Geotalea uraniireducens: one gene and its partner. The protein of the gene in region 2 binds, or shares a complex with, the protein of the main gene of each other region. Links are inferred from orthologs where the notes say so. Each region holds a gene or a part of one and is shown on either strand. Other genes may lie near its edges. The genes, in order: QMN23_RS04710 and pnp.

Region 1 (10,806 bases), 1.3 Mb from region 2 along the record:
CCCGCATCGCATCCACCTGCTCGGTCACCACCATCGTCCCGAGTTCGGCGGTAATCGACGAACCGACCCGGCCGGCCACCATCAGCGAGGAGAGCACCGGCCCCAACTCCTTGACCATGGTGACCGCCACCATCCCGCCGACATAACTGGTGGCGGCGAAAGGCTTGAGCTGAATCAACGCCTGGAGCGCCATCACCATCCCGGTGAACAGCCCGGTGAGACAGATGATGAACAGGGAACCGACCCCCACCTTGTCGAACTGGGTGGAAAATTCCCGGTAATAGTAGGGGCGGCGGAAAATGCGCACCACCGCCCGACCGGCGAGGCTGAAAAAGGCTTGGATTTCCAGGAGGGTAGATTTGGCCGTCTGTTCGAAAATGTTCAGGTTCATAGCATTGCACGGAGGTTATTGCAGCGCTGCCGCCAGCGCCTCGCGCACATCCTCCACAAAGATGAATTCCAGTTCGTTCTGCACGTCGATGGGGATATCCTCCAGGTTCTCGCGGTTGCGGGCCGGCGCCAGCACCGTCCGCACCCCGGCGCGCCGGGCGGCCAACACCTTTTCCTTGAGGCCGCCGATCGCCAGCACCCGCCCGGTCAGGCTGATCTCGCCGGTCATCGCCACGTCGCGGCGCGCCGCCCGCCCCGAGAGGAGCGAGACGATGGCGGTCACCATGGTGATCCCGGCCGACGGGCCGTCCTTGGGAATGGCGCCAGCGGGGACGTGGATATGGATGTCCGAGGATTCGAAAAGCTGCTCGTCGATCCCCCATTCGGCGCAGTTGGCCCGGACGAAGGAGAGCGCAGCCCGGGCCGACTCCTTCATCACTTCGCCCAGGGAACCGGTGAGGATCAGTTCCCGTTTTCCGGTCATCCGCGTCGCCTCGACGAAGATGATGTCGCCGCCGGTCTCGGTCCAGGCGAGGCCGGTCACCACCCCGACCCGGTCGCGCTCCGCCGCCACCTCGTTGAAGAACTTGCGCGGGCCGAGAAATTCGTCGACGGTCTCCGGGGCAATCGTCTCCCGGTGCGGTTTCCCCTGAGTGAGTTCCTTGGCGACCTTGCGGCAGACCGAGGCGATGTTCCGCTGCAGGTTGCGCACCCCCGCCTCCCGGGTATGATCGCTGATAATCTTGTAGATCGCGGCGGCGGTAAAGTCCGGAGGCGTCTGGGCCAAGCCGTTCTCCTCGACCTCCTTGGGGATCAGGTAGCGGACGGCGATCTTCTCCTTTTCTTCATCGGTGTAGCCGGCAAGGGAAAGCACCTCCATCCGGTCCTTGAGCGCCGAGGGTACCGGGTCGAGGAGGTTGGCGGTGGTGATGAACATGACGTTCGAGAGGTCGAACGGCACGTCCAGGTAGTGATCGGTGAAGCTGTTGTTCTGCTCGGGGTCCAGCACTTCGAGCAGGGCGCTGGCCGGATCGCCGCGAAAATCGAGACCGATCTTGTCCACCTCGTCGAGCATGAAAACGGGGTTGTTGGTGCCGCAGCGGTAGATCTCCTGGATGATCCGGCCGGGAAGCGCACCGATATAGGTCCGCCGATGCCCGCGGATCTCCGCCTCGTCGCGCATCCCCCCCAATGACATCCGGATGAACTTCCGCCCCAGCGCCCGGGCAATCGACTTGCCGAGGCTGGTCTTGCCGACCCCCGGCGGGCCGACGAAGCAGAGGATCGGCCCCTTCATCCGTTCGCGGAGCGTCCGCACCGCCAAGTATTCGAGAATCCGCTCCTTCACCTTCTGCAGGTCGTAGTGGTCCTCGTCGAGCACCGTTTCCGCCTGGTTGATGTCGTTATTGTCCTGGGTCGCCACCCGCCACGGCATCCCCGCCAGGTAGTCGAGATAGGTTCGCGACACGGTGTACTCGGGCGAGGCGGGGTTGATCCGCTCCAGCCGTTTCAGTTCCTTGTCGGCGATCCGCCGCACTTCGACCGGCATCCCCGCCGCATCGATCTTCCGCCGCAGGTCGATCATCTCCGCCGACCGCGAATCGTCCTCCCCCAGTTCCTCCTGGATCTGTTTCATCTGCTCCCGGAGCAGGAATTCTTTCTGGCTCTTGCCGACCCGCTTGGTCACCTCCGCCTGGACTTCCCCCTTCACCTGGAGCCGCTGCACCTCGGCGGTCAGGTGCATGTAGACCTTCTTCAGCCGCTCCAGCGGATCGATGGTTTCCAGAAGCTGCTGCTGCTCATCGAGGGAGAGACTGACGTAGAGGGCGACGAGGTCCGCCAGCCGCGCCGGATTGTCGATCAGGTCGATCATCTTCATCACGTCGTCGGGAAGCGGCCGGCCGTAGGAGAGGGCAATCTTCAGCAGGGCATTGAGGCTCTGGACGAGGGCGTCGGAAACCAGCGACTTCTCGACGAACTCGTGGATCGGCTCGCAGCGGGCATGGAGAGTCCGGCCGGCCCGCGACACTTCGAGCACCTGCACGCGGACCACCCCTTCGAGGAGCACCTTCCCGCCCCCCTCGGGGAGCCGGGTGATCTGGTCGACCTTGCAGAGGGTACCGACCTGGCAGAGTGGCGGAAGCTGGCCGGGGAGGGCTTCCCCCCTGGCCCGCACCAGCGCGACATACTGCTCGCGATCGAGCAGTTCCTCGAAATCCGCCAGTTCGTCGCCATTGAGGAACAGGGGGAAAATCATAAAGGGAAAGGCCACGATCTCCCGGAGGGGATAAAGCGGTACGAGGGAAGGCATGACGATTGAGGCGGTCTCGGGCATGGGTCGGCCCTCTGTGCGAAAACGGTCTGTTGCCGGGGCGGAACGGTACTGAAAGAGTAACCTCCGGGCCGGCTGCTGTCAAGGAACGGCAACCGGCCGCCGTGCCGACCGGGAGCGCGACGCACGCCGCCTCAGGGGGAGAGGTCGAGTGTTTCCCACTCCCGGTAGAGGCCGGCAATCCGGTCGGCCAGCGCCGCGTGTTCCTCGCCGGTCCGCCGGGCGGCTTCATGGTCCTGGAAGAGCGCCGGATCGGCCAGCTGCGCTTCCAGCTCCGCCAGGCGCGCCTCACCGGCCTCGATCTCGCCCTCCAGCTCGCTCTGGCGCTTCTGCCGCCGCTTCTCCTCCCGCTGGCGGACCTTTTCTTCCTCGCGAAGCCGCTGACGCTCTTCCTTCCCCGCCACCGGCGGAACGGTCGCCCCCCCGGCAACAACCGGCACCGCGCCGGCAGCCTCCCCTTTCTTGCGCAGGTAGTACTCGTAGTCGCCATGGTAGGAGGTCAGCCCGCCTCCCTCCACCTCGACCGTGCGGGTAGCGAGACCGTCAATGAAGTAACGGTCGTGGGAGACGAAGACCACCGTGCCGGCAAAATCCCGCAGGGCGTCGAGGAGCACTTCCTTGCTGAACAGATCGAGGTGGTTGGTCGGCTCGTCCAGGAGCAGCAGATTGGCGGGACGGAGCAGCATCTTGGCCAGGGCGAGACGGTTGCGCTCGCCGCCGGAAAGCACCGCTACTTTCTTGTGGATATCGTCGCCGGAGAAGAGAAAGGCGCCGAGGATGTCGCGCAGCTGGGGGACCATCGCGAAGGGGGCGTCGGCCAATAGTTCCTCGTAGGCGCTCCGGCCGGCGTCCAGCACCTGGGCCTGGTCCTGGGCAAAGTAGTCGACCACCACGTTGTGGCCGAGTAGCCGCTCGCCCCGCTGAAACGGCTTGCCGGCCAGCACCCCCATGAGGGTCGACTTGCCGGCGCCGTTGTGTCCGACCAGGGCGACCCGCTCCCCTTTCTCCACCGTCAGGGCAACATCGTTCAGCACCACCAGGTCGCCATAGGCTTTGGTGACGTTGCGCAGCTCGACGGCGATCCGGCCGCTCTTCGGCGGTTCGGGAAAGCTGAAACGGATCCGGCGCCGCTCCGGCGGCAGGACGATCCGCTCAATCTTTTCCAGTTGCTTGATCCGCGACTGGACGAGCGACGCCTTGTCGGCCTTGTAACGGAAACGGCTGATGAAATCTTCGATTTTGGCGATCTCTTCGTCCTGGCGGCGTTTCGCCTCCCGCAGCACCGCCATCCGTTCCTCCCGCTCCACCAGGTAGCGGCTGTAACTGCAGTGGTAGTCGGTAAGCGCATGATTCCAGACCTCGGTGATCCGCTGACAGACCTGGTCCATGAAGAACCGGTCGTGGGAGACGAGCATCACCGAATGGGGGTAGTCGACCAGATACCCCTCCAGCCAGTTGCGCGCCTCGATGTCGAGGTGGTTGGTCGGCTCGTCCAAAAGCAGCACGTTCGGCTTCTTCAGGAGCAGCTTGGCCAGGGCAATCCGCATCTGCCAGCCGCCGGAAAACTCGCCGCACTCCCGCTCCCGGTCCGCCGGTGAAAAGCCCAGCCCGTCCAACACCTTGCAGACCTCCGCCTCCATGGCGTAACCGCCCCGCAGGCGGAACTCCTCCTGGAGCCGGCCGAAACGGTCGAGCAGCGCATCATGCTCCGGCGCGGCGGCCGGCACCGCCGCCAGCCGTTCGGTCAGCTGCTGCAGCTCCCGCTCCATCTCCTGCAGGTCGGCCAGGGCGGTCATCGCCTCGGCCAGCAGCGGCCGGCCGCGAGTGGCGAGGCCATCCTGGGGAAGGTAGCCGACGGTAGCGCCGCGAGCAAAAATCAAGTCACCGCCGGAAAGCTCTACTTCCCCGGCAATGATCCGCATCAGGGTCGACTTGCCGGCGCCGTTTTCGCCGACGAGCCCCACCCGCTCCCCCTTCCGGAGATGCCAGTTGATCCCGGCAAAGAGCGTCCGGCCGGCAAAATCTTTCGTCAGATTTTTCAAATGCAGCATGTCGTAATCCAGGAAGCATCAGATGATCGATGGTCGTCATTGTAGGTTTTGCGTAACAGGCTTGTCAATCTTCCATCCCGACGGCGTTACGAAAAAACCAGATTTTTCTTATTAAAGCGAAGAAAATCTGCTATACTTTCTGGGTTTATTGCGCCTTCAACGCCCAACGGGCGGTTTGAATACCCATCGTGGCCGGACGGCTTTCGCCGTCGGTGGCCGACACTCTCACGGCCGCGGGCTCCTCCGGGAGCCGGCGGCCGGCAAAGGAACGTAATCAATGGCAAAAAAGATGCTGATCAATGTGATGCACCCGGAAGAGGCCCGGGTCGCCATCGTCGAGGACGGCCGGCTGGTCGACCTCGACGTGGAAATCGCCGGTAGCGAGCAGACGCGCGGCAACGTCTACAAAGGGGTAGTGGTCCGGGTCGAGCCGGGGCTGCAGGCAGCTTTCGTCGATATCGGGCTGAAAAAGCTCGGCTTCCTTCAGGTGGGCGAAATCCACCCCTCCTGGTGGCAGTGGCGGGACGACATTCCCGAAGAACAACGCAACCGCCGCCCCCGCATCCAGGAAATCCTCCGCCGCGGCCAGGAACTGGTGGTCCAGGTGGAAAAAGGCGAACGGGACATGAAGGGAGCCGCACTGACGAGCTACCTGTCGCTCCCGGGACGCTACATGGTGCTGATGCCCGGCAGCGATTCGAGCGGCATCTCCCGCAAGGTGGAGAGCGAGGCCGATCGGAAGAAGCTCAAGGAAAAGGTGGCCCAGCTGGAGATCCCGGAAGGGATCGGCTACATCGTCCGGACCGAGGCGCTCGGCAAAACCAAGACCGAGCTGGCCAAAGACCTCCAGTACCTCCTGAAACTCAGCGACAGCATCAACGAGCAGGCCGCCGTCACCAAGGGCCCCGCCCTGATCTACCAGGAGTCCAACCTGGTGATCCGCACCATCCGCGACTACTTTACCGCCGAGATCGACGAGGTGCTGGTCGACAGCAAGGATGTCTACAAGCAGGCCCGGGCATTCTTCAAGGAGACGATGCCCAAGTTCGAGAAACTGGTCAAGCTCCACCAGGAGAAGCGGCCGATCTTTTCCCGCTACCAGATCGAGGAACAGATCGACCTGATCTACGAAAAAAAGGTGCCGCTCAAATCCGGCGGCTCGATCGTCATCGAACCGACCGAAGCCCTGGTCTCCGTCGACGTCAACTCGGGGAAATCGACCGGCGAGAAGGGGGTCGAGGATACGGCCTTCAAGACCAACCTTGAGGCAGCCGAAGAAGTGGCCCGACAGCTGCGGCTCCGCGACCTGGGCGGGCTGATCGTCATCGATTTCATCGACATGCGGGATAAGAAACATATCTCCGCAGTGGAAAAGACCCTGAAGACCGCCCTCAAGACCGACAAAGCCCGGGTGACCGTCGGCCGGATCTCCCAGTTCGGCATCCTGGAAATGTCCCGGCAGCGGATCAGGCAGACCCTGGAGCAGGGGAGCACCCTCGAATGCCCCCATTGCAGCGGCCGGGGAAAAGTCAAATCGGTGGAGAGCATGGCCCTCTCCTTCCTGCGCAAGGTCCACGCCGCCGCCGCCAAAGGAACCGTCGCCGAAGTCCGGGGCGGTCTGCCGCTAGAAGTGGCATACTACCTCCTCAACCGGAAAAAGCGGGAACTGGCCCAGATCGAAAACGATTACGACATCGAGGTGACCGTCAAGGGAAAACCGTCCTTCCTGATGAACCAGCTGGAGCTGGAGCTGGAGCGGCGGGAACGGCCGGCCCACCTGGAAAGTGCCCCGGCGAAAACCGGCGAACCAGCCGAGCCGAAAGCCGAGACGGTCGAGGAACCCATCGAGACGACGCCGGGCGAAGAGGCAGCGACGACGGAAGGGACCGAAGGGAAAAAACGGAAGCGACGGCGAAGCAAGAAGAAGCCCCGGGGCGAAGAAGCCGGGGAACCGGCAGCCAGCGAAGCCGCCCAGCCGCTGACGATGGAGGAAGAGGAAGAGGCGGCGGGCGAAGCGGCCGGCGAACCGGGTGGCGAAGAAGCGTTGCCGGCCGAGCAGGCCGCAGAAGAGACCAGGAAGAAGCGGCGGCGCAAACGGCGGCGGAGCAAGAAACCCCAGGCGGAGCAATCTGTGGAAGAGGGCGCGGCACCTGCCGAGGAAGAGCCGGCAGCTGAGGCCACTGCCGAACCGCTCCCCGTCACGGAAAGTGCCGAGAGCGGCGAGGACGTGAAAAAGAAGAAGCGGCGGCGCAAGCGGCGCCCCACCAAACGGGGAGCCGAAGAAGAGAGCGCCGGCGGGCCGGAAGCTGCCGTTGAGCCCCCGGTGGCTGAGCCCAAGCCACTGGTAGCCGAGCCCGAGCCACCGGTCGTCGTGACGCCGCCGGTAGCCGCAGAAGAGCCGCCGGCAAAAAAACCCCGGGCTCCCCGGACCAGAAAGAAACCGGCACCGGCAGCAGCTGCCGCCTCCGCCGGCGAACCGGAACCTGCGCCGACGACTGAACCCGCGCCGGAAATGACGGAAGCTGCGCCGAAGAAAAAGCGGGCGCCGCGCAAGAAGGCAACGGCCGACGCAGCCCCGGAACCGCCGCCGGCTGAAGCGGCAGCGGCAGAAGCGGTAGAGCCGGCCCCGCCGCCGGCCAAAAAGCCCCGCGCCCCGCGGAAGAAGAAAGAGCTGCCACCGGCTGACGGGGAGTAGGACGGCGGACAGTTTGCCGGCAAGGAGGAGAGCTGATGGAGTCGATCGCCGCCTGTGTTGTCGCGCTTGCCCTCTTCGCCACCGCTACACCGCTTCGGGCAGCAGGACTGGAAGAACTCTCTCTCTACCCTTCAATCCAGTACTTTACCTGGGAAGAGTTCGACCGAGCTGACAGCCGGATCGTCAAGGAAGAAGGGCCGCTCTACGGGCTCGGCGTCGCCATGAAGGCGGACTTGGCCAGCAAGGTCCTGTTATTGACGGGCAAAACGGAAATTTTCGGCGGCGAGGTCAAGTACGACGGGGCGACGCTCGCCGGCGCTCCTGTCCGATCGAACGTCGATTACGTCGGGATCAATGCCGCCCTTGACCTCGGCTACCGGCTACAGGCACACAACCTGTCACTGGAGCCGTTTGCCGGACTCGGTTACCGCTGGTGGCACCGGGAAATCCAGGCAACCGTGATTTCCTCGACCACTACCGAGGAATGGGACATCCTCAGCCTCCGTCTCGGTGCCCGAGGAGAATGCCGGCTTTCCCCAGCGGCCAGGCTGTTCATCGCCGGCGGCGCCAAGTACCCCTGGTTCAACCGGAATGTCGCCAATCCCGACGGCGGCAGCGACGAAACGTTTCACCCCGGACGCAAATGGTCGGCCTTCGCCGAAGCCGGCGGGCAGTTCGGCCGGATTCGCCCGGCATTTTTCTATGAAGGCTTCCGCTTCGGCGACTCTCCCACCGTCGGCTCGTTCTACCAACCCCGAACCAACGCCGATATTGTCGGCATCAGCGTCGGTTTCGCCTTTCGCTGATCGTCCTAGCCATGCCGCAAAGACTTCGCCAGCTGGCTGCCCCCATTGTCCGGCGATATCGCTGCCGCCTGTATAATTTTTCCATGCACACTTCAGATCAGCACAAAAGCCGCGTTTTTTCGATCAGTTGAGAGAACGGCCCGGTTTCCACATCTTTCCTCTCCGGAAAAGTCGTATAGCAGGGTAATACACTACGTAAGCCGCTGTTTTCGCCACACCCGCCACGCCAATCATTTTCTTCGCAAATTCGAATAATTAGATATTAACCCCACAAGCCTGTCGTTTTGGCACAGCCGGTGCAATTTCGAAAACAACATATTTTCATCACTAATACATAACAGTAGGATTACCATGTCTTATCCAACGCAAAAAGAATTCCTGAACGGCAATGAATTCGGTGCGGGGCTGCCGGTGAGCAGCGGGACCGGATTCGAGGATTTTCTCTTTGCCGCCTTCACCTTTATTGGCATTGTCATCGTCATCTGCCAGTTCATCCCCGGCATCATGCTCTGCACCTCCCTGCTGAAGAATCTCTTTTCGTTCTCGCGGGTCGAGATCAAACCAGCCCGGCTCAAACACGGCGAGTCGCACTGACGATCTGCCGCCCGGCGGCAGACTGTTGGAGGTAGCCATGAAAACGAATCTTGCCCAGGCAATCGCACTCGTTCTGGCCGGCGCCGCTCCCGCCAGCGCCGCCAATGGGATCACCGACGGCTTTTCCGGGGTTTTCCTCTGGGTATTCTGCGGTTACTGCGCCATCATCATCGTCACCCAGACAATTGCCGCCCTGCACTCGCTGGCGGAGAATAGTCGTCACCGGCCGCCAGCACCGGCCGAAGTCGAGCCCCCCAAATCCTGACCGCTTCTCCCCTTCCTGCCACCACTACCGGCCGGCGGTCATCTCTCCGTCGGAACGGTAGCGGTGTGCCCGCCGCCAGCCCTGACAATCCTCCCGGATGTGGTACAGTTTAGCCATGATCAGCATAGAAACAGCTCGCGGTTTTTCCGTTAGCGCCCATCGCGTCGAAATCGTGGAACGGAAAGGGAGAGGCCATCCCGACTCGATCTGCGACGCGGTAATGGATGCCATTTCCGTAGCTCTTTGCCGAACCTACCGGGAGCGGTGCGGGCGGATTCTCCATCACAATATCGACAAGAGCCTGCTGGCCGCCGGCAGCGTCGAGCGGCAGTTCGGCGGCGGCCGGGTAATCAGGCCAATGGAGTTCGTCATCGGCGATCGGGCAACCTTCGCTGCCGCCGGCGAGGAAATCCCGGTGGCGGAGATCGCCATCGACACCGCCAATCGCTGGCTGCGGGAAAATCTCCGGTTTGTCGATCCGGCAAAGCATGTTCGCTACCGGATCGTCCTCGCCCCTGGCTCCTCAGAACTGGTCGACATTTTTGCCCGGCCGGGAGCGGTCATGGTTGCCAACGACACCTCGGCGGCGGTCGGTTACTGGCCTCTTTCCCCTACCGAGCGGGCGGTTCTCGACCTGGAGAGGTTCCTTAACGGTACCCGCTTCAAAGAGCGCTTCCCCGAAAGCGGCGAGGATGTAAAGGTGATGGGACTACGGACGGGAACCGACCTGACAATGACCGTGGCGATGCCGCTTATCGCCCGTTTCGTCCATTCCGAAGCTGACTACTTCGACCGCAAAAAGGCAATTGGCCGGGAGATTGGCGAATTTCTCGCCGGACTCCCCGGATTCGGCCGGCGCACCTTCCACTTCAACACCCTCGACGAGACGGGACGAGGGCTCAACGGCATCTATCTCAGCCTGCTCGGCACTTCGGCGGAAGACGCCGACTCCGGCCAGGTCGGTCGCGGCAACCGGGTCAACGGCATCATCGCCCTGAGCCGCCCGCTCGGCAGCGAAGCGACGGCAGGCAAAAACCCGGTGAGTCACGTGGGAAAGATATACACGATCCTCGCCCACCAATTGGCCAGAGAAATCTGCGAGGAAGTTGAAGGCGTGGCAGAGGCCACCGTCCTGCTGCTCAGCCGGATCGGGACCCCCATTGATCGACCCGCCATGGCGGCAGCCCAGCTTCGGCTGCAGCGGGGGCTTCGGCTTGCCGATGCCTCGGGGCGGGCACGGGAGATCATTGCCCGGGGGCTGGCGGGAATTGGGGATTTCTGTCTCGAACTGGCCGAAGGGCGATATCCGGTCTGCTGAGAGGGGAACTGCCATACGCAGGCCGACTGCGGGGTATTTGCGGAGCAGCCGGTCCGGCACGGCGAGAGGAGCCGTTAACCGTCGGGCAGGAAATCTTTCCTACCAGCGGAGGACCGGCTTGATATTCTTCGGGGTAAAATTTTCGCCGATCCGCCACCCCTTGCCCGGCACATAGAACGGCTCGAAGCGATAGGCGATGAACCCGAGCAGATCGAAAGGATCGGGCAGTTCGGGATCCACCCTGACCACCCGGAAACCGACCAGATCGCCGACTTCGGGGAAACGCACCGCCTCCTTCAGGGTGCACGCCCAGATTTCTCGACCGCCGGCGCGATTGGCCAGCCTGATCCGGAAA
Region 2 (10,481 bases):
TTCAACCATCTTCTCCAGATCAAAATTTGTCAGTATCCTGTCCGGGGCCGCTGAACCGGTGCCGGTAATCCTCGCTCTCATCATTGCACCTCTTCTAGCCTGCAACAGCTTCTTTTACTGCATCCCGCTGTTGCATGTACGCCACGAATTCTGTTTCCAGCTTCTCCGCAAGGCGCTGATTGACCCCTTTCCGGGCGTATTCGTGGGCGAAGTGAATAGCATTCTTGATTGCCTTGACGTTTGATCCGCCGTGGCAAATCATCGCCACTCCATTAATTCCGAGCAAAGGGGCACCGCCGTACTCGGCGTAGTCGACCTTTTTCTTGAAATTTTTGAATGCTTTGTGGACAAAGAGATAACCTAGTTTGGAGAGGAAACTCCGCTTGATCTCATATTTGAGCATTTTCCCGACGGCATCCGCCAAGCCTTCCGAAAGCTTGAGCACAACGTTGCCGACAAATCCGTCACATACGACGACGTCAACCATGCCGTTGAAGATATCCCGCCCCTCAACGTAACCCACATATTCGAAAGAGATATTTTTCAGGATGGAGTTCGTTTCGCGCGTCAGCTCGTTGCCCTTGCTATCTTCTTCGCCATTCGACAAAAGTCCGATACGGGGCTGGTCAACGCCAATCACGTGACGGGCGTACACTTCACCCATGATGGCAAATTGCACGAGATGAATCGGCTTGCAATCAACGTTGCCGCCCACATCAAGGACTAGTGTCTTGCCGCGCAGCGTTGGAAAAATCTGGGCTATCGCCGGGCGATCAATCCCCTTGAGGCGCTTCAAGACGAACATCCCCGCTGCCATGGTCGCGCCAGAATTTCCGGCGCTTACCACGACGTCCGCCTCGCCACTTTTCACCAATTCAAACGCAACACGGATCGAAGAGTCTTTTTTGCGGCGCACGGCATCAGAAGCAGCGTCATGCATTCCAACGACTTCGCTGGCATGATGCAGGGAAATATCCAACCCGCGGACATCATGCTTGTCAAGTTCTTGGCGAAGTCGCTCGGTATCCCCAACGAGGGTGATGGGGATTCCATACTCACGCGCAGCAGCGACAGCGCCTGCCACCTCAATGGCTGGAGCGTTGTCGCCTCCCATTGCATCAACAGCAACTCTCATGGTAACCCTGGGATAGAAAAATTCGGAATAGACAGAGGAGCTGTCTACAGCTCCTCTGTTTTGATGACTTCTTTACCTTTGTAGGTACCACATGAGGTACAGGCGCGATGGGGGAGTTTGGGCGCCTTGCACTGCGGGCAGATGGATGCTGCCGGCGGGGTCAGGAAATCGTGAGCTCTTCTCATATTTTTCCGGGATTTAGACGTTTTCTTCTTGGGTACAGCCATTGTATTTCTCCTTTACTTTTCTACTTTGAAATTCTTGAGTGCACTGAACGTGAGATTATGAACTGATTTTTCACAACCGCACTCGCTTTCGTTCAGGTCTGCCCCACATTGTGGACAAAGCCCCTGACAATCTTCTTTACACAATGGTTTTATCGGTAACTCCATAATTACCTGCTCGGCAATTTCTGGAGAAAAATCAATCTCATCACCGGTATAGGCGACAGAAATCAAGTCCTCATCACCCAGCTCGATCTCATCTTCATCGTTGGACAGTTGGTTGGCTTTGCTGTAGATCAAAATAAACGATGAATCGACGTCTACATCAAATTCTGCCAGACAGCGCGAGCACTTCATCCGCACCCGAGTCTTAATCTTCCCGTTGGTGCGAATATGGTCATATTCCCTGAAAACGGTCAGGCTTACCGTAACAGGAGCAATGAAGGTGCAAAACTTGTCTGTTGTTACTGCCGCCAATGATGGAAACGCATCGGGAGCTTCTTCGTAGAACAGTTGTTTTTCCCGCTCTTTTATGTCGTCTACACGTACTTTCACAAGACTCCCGATTGATCATGCTCGAAGCTTTGCAGTATATAAAATGGACCCGAATTGTCAAGAAAAATGACGGCCGGATAACGGCAGCATCCCAATAGGCGAGGGATTTCCCTATTACTCCATTCCAGCCGTTTTTGCAAGCCCTAAGGGATAATCTCCGACGTACCGTCTTGTCAACAAACCTCAGCGACAATAAATTAAATGGTGATGGTTTCGCCAGGGCGTAATTCCGGGGTGGTCGTGGTGTGCAGCGAGGAGGCAAAAAGCATAAAAAATATGAGGGCCACGGCACAAAGGATGATGATGTTCGGTAACAACCTGATCCGAGGGCCTTCATCCTGACTGCTGCCGAGAAGAAACCCTGCTGCGACGACAAAGGCGCCAAATCCACCCATTATCCCCCCAATAAAGAACGACAGAAAGACAAAACGCTCTTCATCGGTTGGCAGGAAATGAAACAGGTCCGCAATGACAGAGTGATAAAACGTCCCGAGAATCACGATAAAAACTGCGGCAATAATGAAGTTCAGGCCAAATCGAACCGTGCGCTTGCGCATTATTCACACCAGCTCACATCGCCTACTCCACGGCGCAATACCTGCGGGTAATCACCGATCAGGCTCACCACGGAGCTTACCTCAGCCGACAAGACCCCGCCGTCTATGATCATGTCGAGTTGATTGCCAAGCGCTTCCTCAACAAGAAACGGGTCGCCGATTGGTTCTTCACCGGAGATGTTGGCACTGGTGGTGATAATTGGATGCCCGAGCTCTGTAACGATCGACAGGCAGATGCGGTTGGCCGGGATCCTGATACCAACCGTTTTTTGCTTGGTGACCAGTAGATCAGGCACAATGCTGGTGGCGTCCAAAACGAAGGTATAGGGGCCTGGCAGATAGCGTTTGAGGATCTTGTAAGCGTAATTGCTCACCTTGGCATAGCGGGCGACTTCGGAAAGCTCGGAGCAGATAAAGGAAAAAGGTTTCTTCTTTTCCCGCTGCTTAATGAGGTAGATGCGCTCAATCCCTTTCTTGTTGAAAATGCTGCAGCCGATCCCGTATGTCGTATCGGTCGGGTATGCAATAATCCCCCCGCCTTTAAGCGTCTCAGCCACTTTCGAAACGAGTCGAGCCTGCGGATTTTGCGGGTTGATGGACAGTACCATGGTGTCAGTCCTTGGGGTTGAGCTCCGTCAACTCTTTATGAACGAAGATGCCGTTTTTCTGAATAAGCGTATCGTCAAACCATATTTCGCCATCACCCTTGAGCAACTTTACCATATCCCAATGGACGGCTGAGCGGTTACCGTTGTCACATTCATCATAGCATTGGCCGGGGGTGAAATGGATGGAGCCGAAAATCTTTTCATCAAAAAGGATATTCCGCATCGGCTCTCTGATGTTCGGATTGACCCCGATGGCAAATTCCCCGATATAGCGGGCACCTTGATCGGTATCGAGGATGTTGTTCAATTCCCGGTCCAGCCCTGGCGACGTGGCGGAAACTATCTTTCCTTCCCTAAATTCAAGACGAACCCCGGAAAATTCCTTCCCCTGATACAGTGTTGGGCAGTTATAGGTAATGTAACCTTCAACCGAGTCTTTGACAGGCGCCGTGAAAACTTCACCGTCGGGGATATTATAACGCCCATCGCACTTGATCCCGTTCAGCCCTTTGATGCTGAAATGGAGGTCGGTGTCTGATGCCTTAATGTGCACTTTGTCGGCCCGGTCGACAAGTTGTTTGAGTTTTTCCTGCTTGCGCGATTCGGCACGCCAATCGATACAGCAGGCCGCGAAAAGGTACTCTTCATACTCTTCGAGACTCATCTTCGCTTCCTGTGCCGCCCCATGAGTCGGGTATCTGGTGATGACCCAGCGAGTGTTCTTTACCCGCCAATCGACGATTGGCCGTGTCAGTTTCGACCAGGCGATCATATTCCGCTGATTTGCCTTTGCCATCACCATCGAATTATCGGTTGCCGAAATACCGATGTAAACCGATACCTGTTTCATAAAATCAAGCTTGTGCTGGGGGAAATATGAGAGCTGGCTTTTGCCGGCGTTATTGAAAAAATGCCGGTCGATCTCCGGAAACTGGAAAGCGTACTCGACGTATTTGGCGCCTCTCGCCAGACACAGTGAGTAAACTTCCTTTATCAGGGGCAGGCATTCGCTTCCAGTTGCGTTAATGAAGACAATATCTCCTTTTTTGACGTTCGTCGAATAGTCGACGAGAATCTCCGCTAACTGGTGTATTCGTGGATCGTTCATGGGGTTTCCTTTGCGATACTATCTCTGCCGGTATGACCAAAGCCACCCTCTCCCCGCAGCGTCTGATCCAGCTCGGTCACTTCAACCAGGTCGGCTCTGACAAAGGGGGCAAAAACCATCTGTGCGATCCGCTCACCGTTGGTTATGGTAAACGGCTCGGCTCCGTGATTGATGAGGATAACCCCGATTTCCCCACGGTAGTCGGGATCGATGGTCCCGGGTGAATTGACCAGCGCTATCCCATGCCGAAGCGCAAGTCCGCTTCTCGGGCGAATCTGGGCTTCGAAGCTGTCCGGAAGTGAGATGGCAATTCCGGTCGGAATAAGTTGTCGCTGACCGGGGAGCAGAACGATGTCCTCATCAAGAACTGCCTGAAGATCCATGCCTGCCGCATGGGCTGTCATATAGCGAGGAAGGTGGGAATTCCTGTCGGGGCGTAATAGACGAATTTTTACAGTGCACTGGTTCATCGGCGACCTAGCAGGTTAGAAGGGAGGTGTCGAAGCTTTTACCGCCAAGTTTGCCGGTCAGCGCCAAGGTGAAATACCTCGAATCGAATAGATCGCCGGCAAGATTGAGAATGTCGTGGGGAGTAACTGCGTCGAAACCGTCCGTCAGTTCGGACAAGGAAAGATAACGGCCAAAGTAAATCTCATTTTTGGCCAGTTTGGTCATGCGATTGTCGGTACTTTCCAGCGAGAGCAGCATATTACCTTTGATCTGTTCCCGCGCCGAATCGAGCTCTTGATTCGGCACCGCTTCGTTCGCCAGCCGTCGGAATTCCGAGAACGTGACGTCAAGGACGTCTTCAAGTTTTTCCGGGCTCGTCCCCGCGTAAATAACCAGCGAACCCGCGTCGGTGTGGGAAACTACATAGGAATAGACCGAATATGCCAGACCAAGCCGTTCCCGAATCTCTTGGAACAACCGGGAACTCATGCTGCCGCCGAGGATTGTGTTGATGAGATACAATTCGAACCGCCGGGGATGGTTCTGAGGCAGTGCCTTTGTCCCCAGGCAAATGTGCAACTGTTCGAGTTCTTTCTCGATCGACTCAATCCGTTTTTCATAAACCGGCAGATGACAAAAATCACGGCCGGTACCTGCAGTAACCCTCGCAAACATGTCATTGAAGAGTTTGAGGAGATCATCGTGACGCACATTGCCTGCGGCTGCAATAATGATATCTTCAGCACAATACATCTGCTCTTTGTGTGCGACGATTGCATCACGTGAGAGGTTTTCGATGCTTTCAACACTACCGAGGATTGACATACCCAGCGGATGCCCTCGCCAGATGCTGCGATGAAAAAGATCATGGATGTAATCGTCAGGGGTGTCCTCCATCATGCTGATTTCCTGGAGAACAACCTTGCGCTCTTTTTCTATTTCATCGGGATCGAATGTCGAGTGGAGAAAGATGTCGGATAACAGGTCAACTGTCTTCGGTAAGAACTTGTCGAGGACCTTCGCATAATAGCAAACGTACTCGCGGCTTGTGAAAGCATTCAAGATGCCGCCGACCGAATCGATTTCGCAGGCGATATCAAGCGCAGTGCGTTTCTTTGTCCCCTTAAAAAGCAGATGCTCGGTGAAATGAGCAACGCCATTGTGCTCCCGCCGTTCATGGCGGGAGCCATTGGCAACCCAGATTCCGATAGATACGGAATGAACATGAGGCATGTATTCGGAGATTATCCGCACGCCGTTATCGAGGATCGTTTTGCTGATCATGCTTAAAACTATACCCTGAATGGTAGAGTTTACCAGAGGCCGGCCTGGTAATTATTCCGGGAGAACGGCCCCCAGAGCCTCCTTGCGGGACAGTTTTATTTTCCCTTGTTTATCAATGCCAATGCACTTGACGAGAACTTTGTCGCCTTCCTTGAGCACATCGGATACGTTCTTGACCCGCTCGGTATCGAGTTCGGAAATATGGACAAGGCCGTCCGTGCCGGGGAAGATTTCGACGAATGCGCCGAAATCCATCACTTTCTTGACCGTGCCCATGTACAGTTTTCCTTCTTCGGCTTCAGCCGTAAGGTCCCTGATCATCTTGATCGCCTGTTCGGAGGCAGCCTTGCTTGTGCTGGCAATATTGATTCTGCCAGTATCTTCGATATCGATGGACACGCCGGTAGCTTCGGTGATGCCCCGTACGTTCTTGCCGCCGGCACCGATGACGTCGCGAATCTTGTCCGTTTTGACCCAGACCGTGGTGATGCGCGGTGCAAACGGCGAAAGATCCCCCTTCGGCTGGGAAATCACTTCTGCCATTTTGCCCAGGATGTGGATACGGCCGTCTTTAGCCTGTTTCAGCGCCTGCTCCATGATTGCACGGGTTACCCCGGTAATCTTGATATCCATCTGAATCGCGGTAACACCTGCTGCAGTACCGGCGACTTTGAAGTCCATATCGCCGAGATGATCTTCATCGCCGAGGATATCGGAAAGGATGGCGATACGGTCACCTTCTTTGATCAGACCCATGGCGATCCCGGCAACCGGCGCTTTGATCGGAACCCCGGCATCCATCATGGAAAGGGAACCGCCACAAACAGTGGCCATTGAGGAGGAGCCGTTGCTCTCGAGAATGTCGGAAACGATCCGGATCGTGTAAGGGAATTCCTCATGCTTCGGCACAACCCGCTCAAGCGCACGCTCGGCAAGATTCCCATGACCGATTTCCCGCCTCCCCGGAGCGAGGCGCATGCTTGTTTCCCCAACGGAATACGGCGGGAAGTTGTAGTGGAGCAGGAATCGTTTTTTGCTTTCACCGTACAGCGAGTCGATGCGCTGCTCATCGATGGAGGTGCCGAGAGTGGCGGCAACCAGCGCTTGCGTTTCCCCACGGGTAAAGAGTGCCGAGCCGTGGGCCCGGGGCAGCAGGTTGATTTCGGAGGTGATGGGCCGGATGGTTTTGGTGTCACGGCCGTCAATCCGTTCGCCGTCTTTCAGAATATGCTCACGTACCAATTCGTACTCGAAGTCGCCGAGGAAATCTTTGATTTCGCTGTTGAGTCCTTCGAATTCAGGCAACAGGGCTTCAAGGGTTTCCTGGGTGATGGTGGCAATGCAGTTGTGACGTTCCTGTTTAGAACGGATTCTGACTGCTTCGTCGATGCGTGAATAGGCCAACTCCCTGACCCGGGTTTTCAGTGTTTCGTTCACCGGCACGGTAACGATTTCCCGTTTGGCGACACAAGCCATCCGCTTGAGTTCTTCTTGGGCAGTGATAAGCGGCTGAACGGCGGCATGGCCGAAGAAAATTGCTTCCAGCAGGTCGGCTTCGGAAACTTCAGCGGCACCGCCCTCCACCATGATTACCGCATCCTTGCTCGCGGCAACAACGATTTCCAAATCGCTGTTTGCCAGTTGCTCGGCGGAAGGATTGGCAACGAAAGTTCCGTCCACCCTTCCGACCTTGACGCCAGCGATCGGTCCAAGGAAAGGGATATCGGAGACTTCAAGTGCTGCAGAAGCACCGATCATCGCCAGTATTCCGGGGTCATTGTCCTGATCCGCCGAAATTACCGTTGCCATAATCTGTGTTTCGTTCAAAAAGTTTTCGGGGAAAAGCGGCCGGATCGGCCGGTCGATGAAGCGGCATGTCAGGGTTTCGTTCTCCGAAGGGCGCCCTTCCCGCTTGAAAAATCCGCCCGGGATTTTACCACCGGCATAAGCTTTTTCCTGATAGTTGACGGTCAGCGGGAAAAAATCCTGACCTTCCTTGGCGTTTTTAGCCGCTACGGCGGTCACGAGCACCATTGTATCGCCACAGCTAACGACGACGGCACCGCTGGCCTGCTTGGCCATTTTACCCGTTGCAATCGTTATGGTCCTACCGCCTACTTCTACCGCTACAGTTTGTTCTGTCATTATGTACTGGCCTCCTAGCCTTGTGGGGTATGTTGGGGCCGTCGATTGGCCGGCCAAGGCTATCTTGGCCGGCCAATCCACGCCCCCAACTGACAAAAATATAGGGCTGTAAAGCCCGCCCTGTAAATGCCAACAAACAAGCCCCCGTCCGGTGCAACCGGCATCAGCTCCAGCGGTTCTCAACCGGGAGCTGCTACTGGGGGGCTGTTAAAAGGAAAGGCAATATACTCCTGCGGGAGTATACTGCCTCTTCTTATCGACGAATGCCGAGCTGTTCGATGATGGTCCGGTATCTCTCGACGTCTTTTTTCTTGAGATAGTCGAGGAGTCGTCTTCTTTGGCCGACAATCTTCAAAAGACCCCGACGGCTGTGATGATCTTTCTTGTGGACTTTGAAATGTTCCGTCAGATAGGTAATTCTCTCGGTGAGCAGCGCAATCTGTACTTCGGGAGACCCCGTATCGCCTTCGTGGCGCTTGAATGACGAAATAATCTCTTGCTTCTTTTCGGTTACAAGCACGTTCTGTACACCTCCTTTCTCTGTTTCGGTAAAATTCTCGACCAGTTTTCTGGTACGTTCACACTTCGGTAGTGTGTCTTGTACCATAAACGGCCAGTGCTGTAAAGGGGAAAACCTAGTTAAAGACCCTTAAAAGCTTGAGGTTTTCGCAGCCGTCCTGCCAGAAGGGATTGGTATTTTCCGCAATGGCAACAAGTTTGTCCTCACGGACAAGTCTGACGCGTCCACCAAGGGGGAGATCATTAAGGGAGCATAACTCGATTTCAGCCAGCGCTGGCATTCTCCCGCATCGAACCTGTCGTTCTCCCTGCTCTGACAAAGCCAACGCGGGCAAGTAGCTCAAAGCTGTCAAGACAGGTACAAATAGGTCACGAAGGGTTCCACTTTTGACGAGGGCAGCCAAATCATCGAGTTTAATTGCCTGTGCCAGTGAAAAAGGGCCGCTCCGCGTCCTTCTCAAAGCAACCAGATGGGCGCCACAGCCTAGCGATGCTCCTATGTCGTGGGCCAATGTCCGCACGTAGGTTCCACGAGAGCAGCTCACCGTCATCGTAATGTGAGGCAAACAGATGTGGTCAGCATGCAAGGAATGGATGTCGATCAACCGGGATGGACGTTCGATATCGATTCCCTTTCGCGCCAGTCGATAGAGAGGGACGCCATCCCGTTTGATTGCCGAAAACATCGGAGGGGTCTGGGCTATTCGGCCAACGAACGAGGCGAGCACGCGCTCGAAATCCTGTCCCTCTATTTTATGCCAGTCGGCAACCGAGAGGACGGTCCCCGTGCAATCCTGCGTATCGGTAGCAATCCCGAGGGCCATAGTTGCTTGGTATTCCTTCACCTGCTCGTCGAGGAAGGGGATCGCTTTTGTTCCTTCCCCGATGGCGATAGGAAGGACGCCGGTTGCAAACGGATCAAGAGTTCCGGTATGCCCGACTTTTTTCACTCCTAGAGTGCGCCGAACGACAGAAACGACATCATGGGAGGTCATCCCTGCAGGCTTGTCGAGAACGAGAAAGCCATCCATCGAGTTAAATAGCCTTCTCCAGGTGGCTGAAAATCTGAGTTTTAACGTCGTCGAGTGAGCCCTTCAGATTGCAGCCGGCAGCATTGTGGTGTCCTCCTCCACCAAAAGCGGCGGCAATACTGGATACGTCAACCTTGCCTTTGGAGCGGAAGCCGACCTTGAAAAAACCCGCGCTGATTTCGCGAAAAAAAACCGCAACTTCGACCCCTGATATTGATCGGGGATAATTCACAAAGCCATCGGTCAGTTCGGCAGTCGCCCCTGTCCGGGCATACATTTCAAGGGTTACAGCGAGTGACGCGAACTTGCCGCAGGAAGATGTCGTCAGCGTAGAAAGGGCCAGTGCCAGGAGCATGAGCCGTTCCTGTGGCTGGCTTTCATACAATTTTTCCGATATGTCCCAGGCATTTACGCCAACTTCGATCATTTCGCCGGCAATGGCAAATGCTTCGGGATTAGCGTTGGAATAACGGAACGAGCCGGTATCGGTAATAATTGCGGTGTAAATGCTGAGGGCTATCGGTAGGTCGATTGGCCAGTCGGAGGCCTTGATAATCCGATAGACGAGCACTCCGCTTGCTGCGGCAGCCGGGTCGATGTAATTGATCGAGCCAAAATTATCGATAGTCAGGTGATGATCGATGTTGATGAATTTACCGACCCTGCGGCATTGGTTGATCTGTGCGCCAGCCCGGCGGAATTCGCCGACATCGAGAACGAAACAGACATCGTAGTCACGTTCCGGGAGTTGCTGCACCACTTCCGAAGCCAGGGGGAGAAAGGTGTACAGGTCGGGCACCGCATCGCAAAAATGTATCGTGACATCTTTACCCAACGCCTTGAGGTAACCGGCAAGTGCCAAAGA

Evidence for each region.
Region 1: the proteins of pnp (region 2) and QMN23_RS04710 are in contact, whole or in part, in a cryo-EM structure (PDB 9QH0), measured with the Escherichia coli proteins. The link is inferred for Geotalea uraniireducens from one-to-one orthologs.

What each region holds. Positions count from the first base shown.
Region 1 is NZ_AP027151.1:974,658-985,463, reverse strand. Bases 4,704-7,759 are described here. They hold QMN23_RS04710 (Rne/Rng family ribonuclease), read left to right. Parts: upstream 4,704-5,050; coding sequence 5,051-7,468; downstream 7,469-7,759. Other genes in these bases: QMN23_RS04705 (hypothetical protein), read left to right, coding at 7,504-7,759; QMN23_RS04715 (ABC-F family ATP-binding cassette domain-containing protein), read right to left, coding at 4,704-4,773. Outside these bases: QMN23_RS04725 (MlaE family ABC transporter permease), read right to left, coding at 1-391; lon (endopeptidase La), read right to left, coding at 407-2,725; more of QMN23_RS04715, read right to left, coding at 2,857-4,703; more of QMN23_RS04705, read left to right, coding at 7,760-8,274; QMN23_RS04700 (hypothetical protein), read left to right, coding at 8,626-8,868; QMN23_RS04695 (hypothetical protein), read left to right, coding at 8,906-9,133; QMN23_RS04690 (methionine adenosyltransferase), read left to right, coding at 9,249-10,451; QMN23_RS04685 (hypothetical protein), read right to left, coding at 10,551-10,806. UniProt on the Escherichia coli protein: Endoribonuclease that plays a central role in RNA processing and decay. Required for the maturation of 5S and 16S rRNAs and the majority of tRNAs. Also involved in the degradation of most mRNAs.
Region 2 is NZ_AP027151.1:2,291,943-2,302,423, reverse strand. What follows is about bases 5,520-8,465. They hold pnp (polyribonucleotide nucleotidyltransferase), read right to left. Parts: upstream 8,067-8,465; coding sequence 5,973-8,066; downstream 5,520-5,972. Other genes in these bases: rpsO (30S ribosomal protein S15), read right to left, coding at 8,320-8,465; QMN23_RS10675 (M16 family metallopeptidase), read right to left, coding at 5,520-5,921. Outside these bases: QMN23_RS10715 (beta-ketoacyl-ACP synthase III), read right to left, coding at 1-84; phosphate acyltransferase PlsX, read right to left, coding at 95-1,135; rpmF (50S ribosomal protein L32), read right to left, coding at 1,180-1,362; QMN23_RS10700 (YceD family protein), read right to left, coding at 1,375-1,914; QMN23_RS10695 (hypothetical protein), read right to left, coding at 2,112-2,471; QMN23_RS10690 (L-threonylcarbamoyladenylate synthase), read right to left, coding at 2,471-3,079; QMN23_RS10685 (aminopeptidase), read right to left, coding at 3,084-4,187; dut (dUTP diphosphatase), read right to left, coding at 4,184-4,657; more of QMN23_RS10675, read right to left, coding at 4,665-5,519; more of rpsO, read right to left, coding at 8,466-8,586; tRNA pseudouridine(55) synthase TruB, read right to left, coding at 8,702-9,616; QMN23_RS10655 (DHH family phosphoesterase), read right to left, coding at 9,621-10,481. UniProt on the Escherichia coli protein: Involved in mRNA degradation. Catalyzes the phosphorolysis of single-stranded polyribonucleotides processively in the 3'- to 5'-direction. Also involved, along with RNase II, in tRNA processing.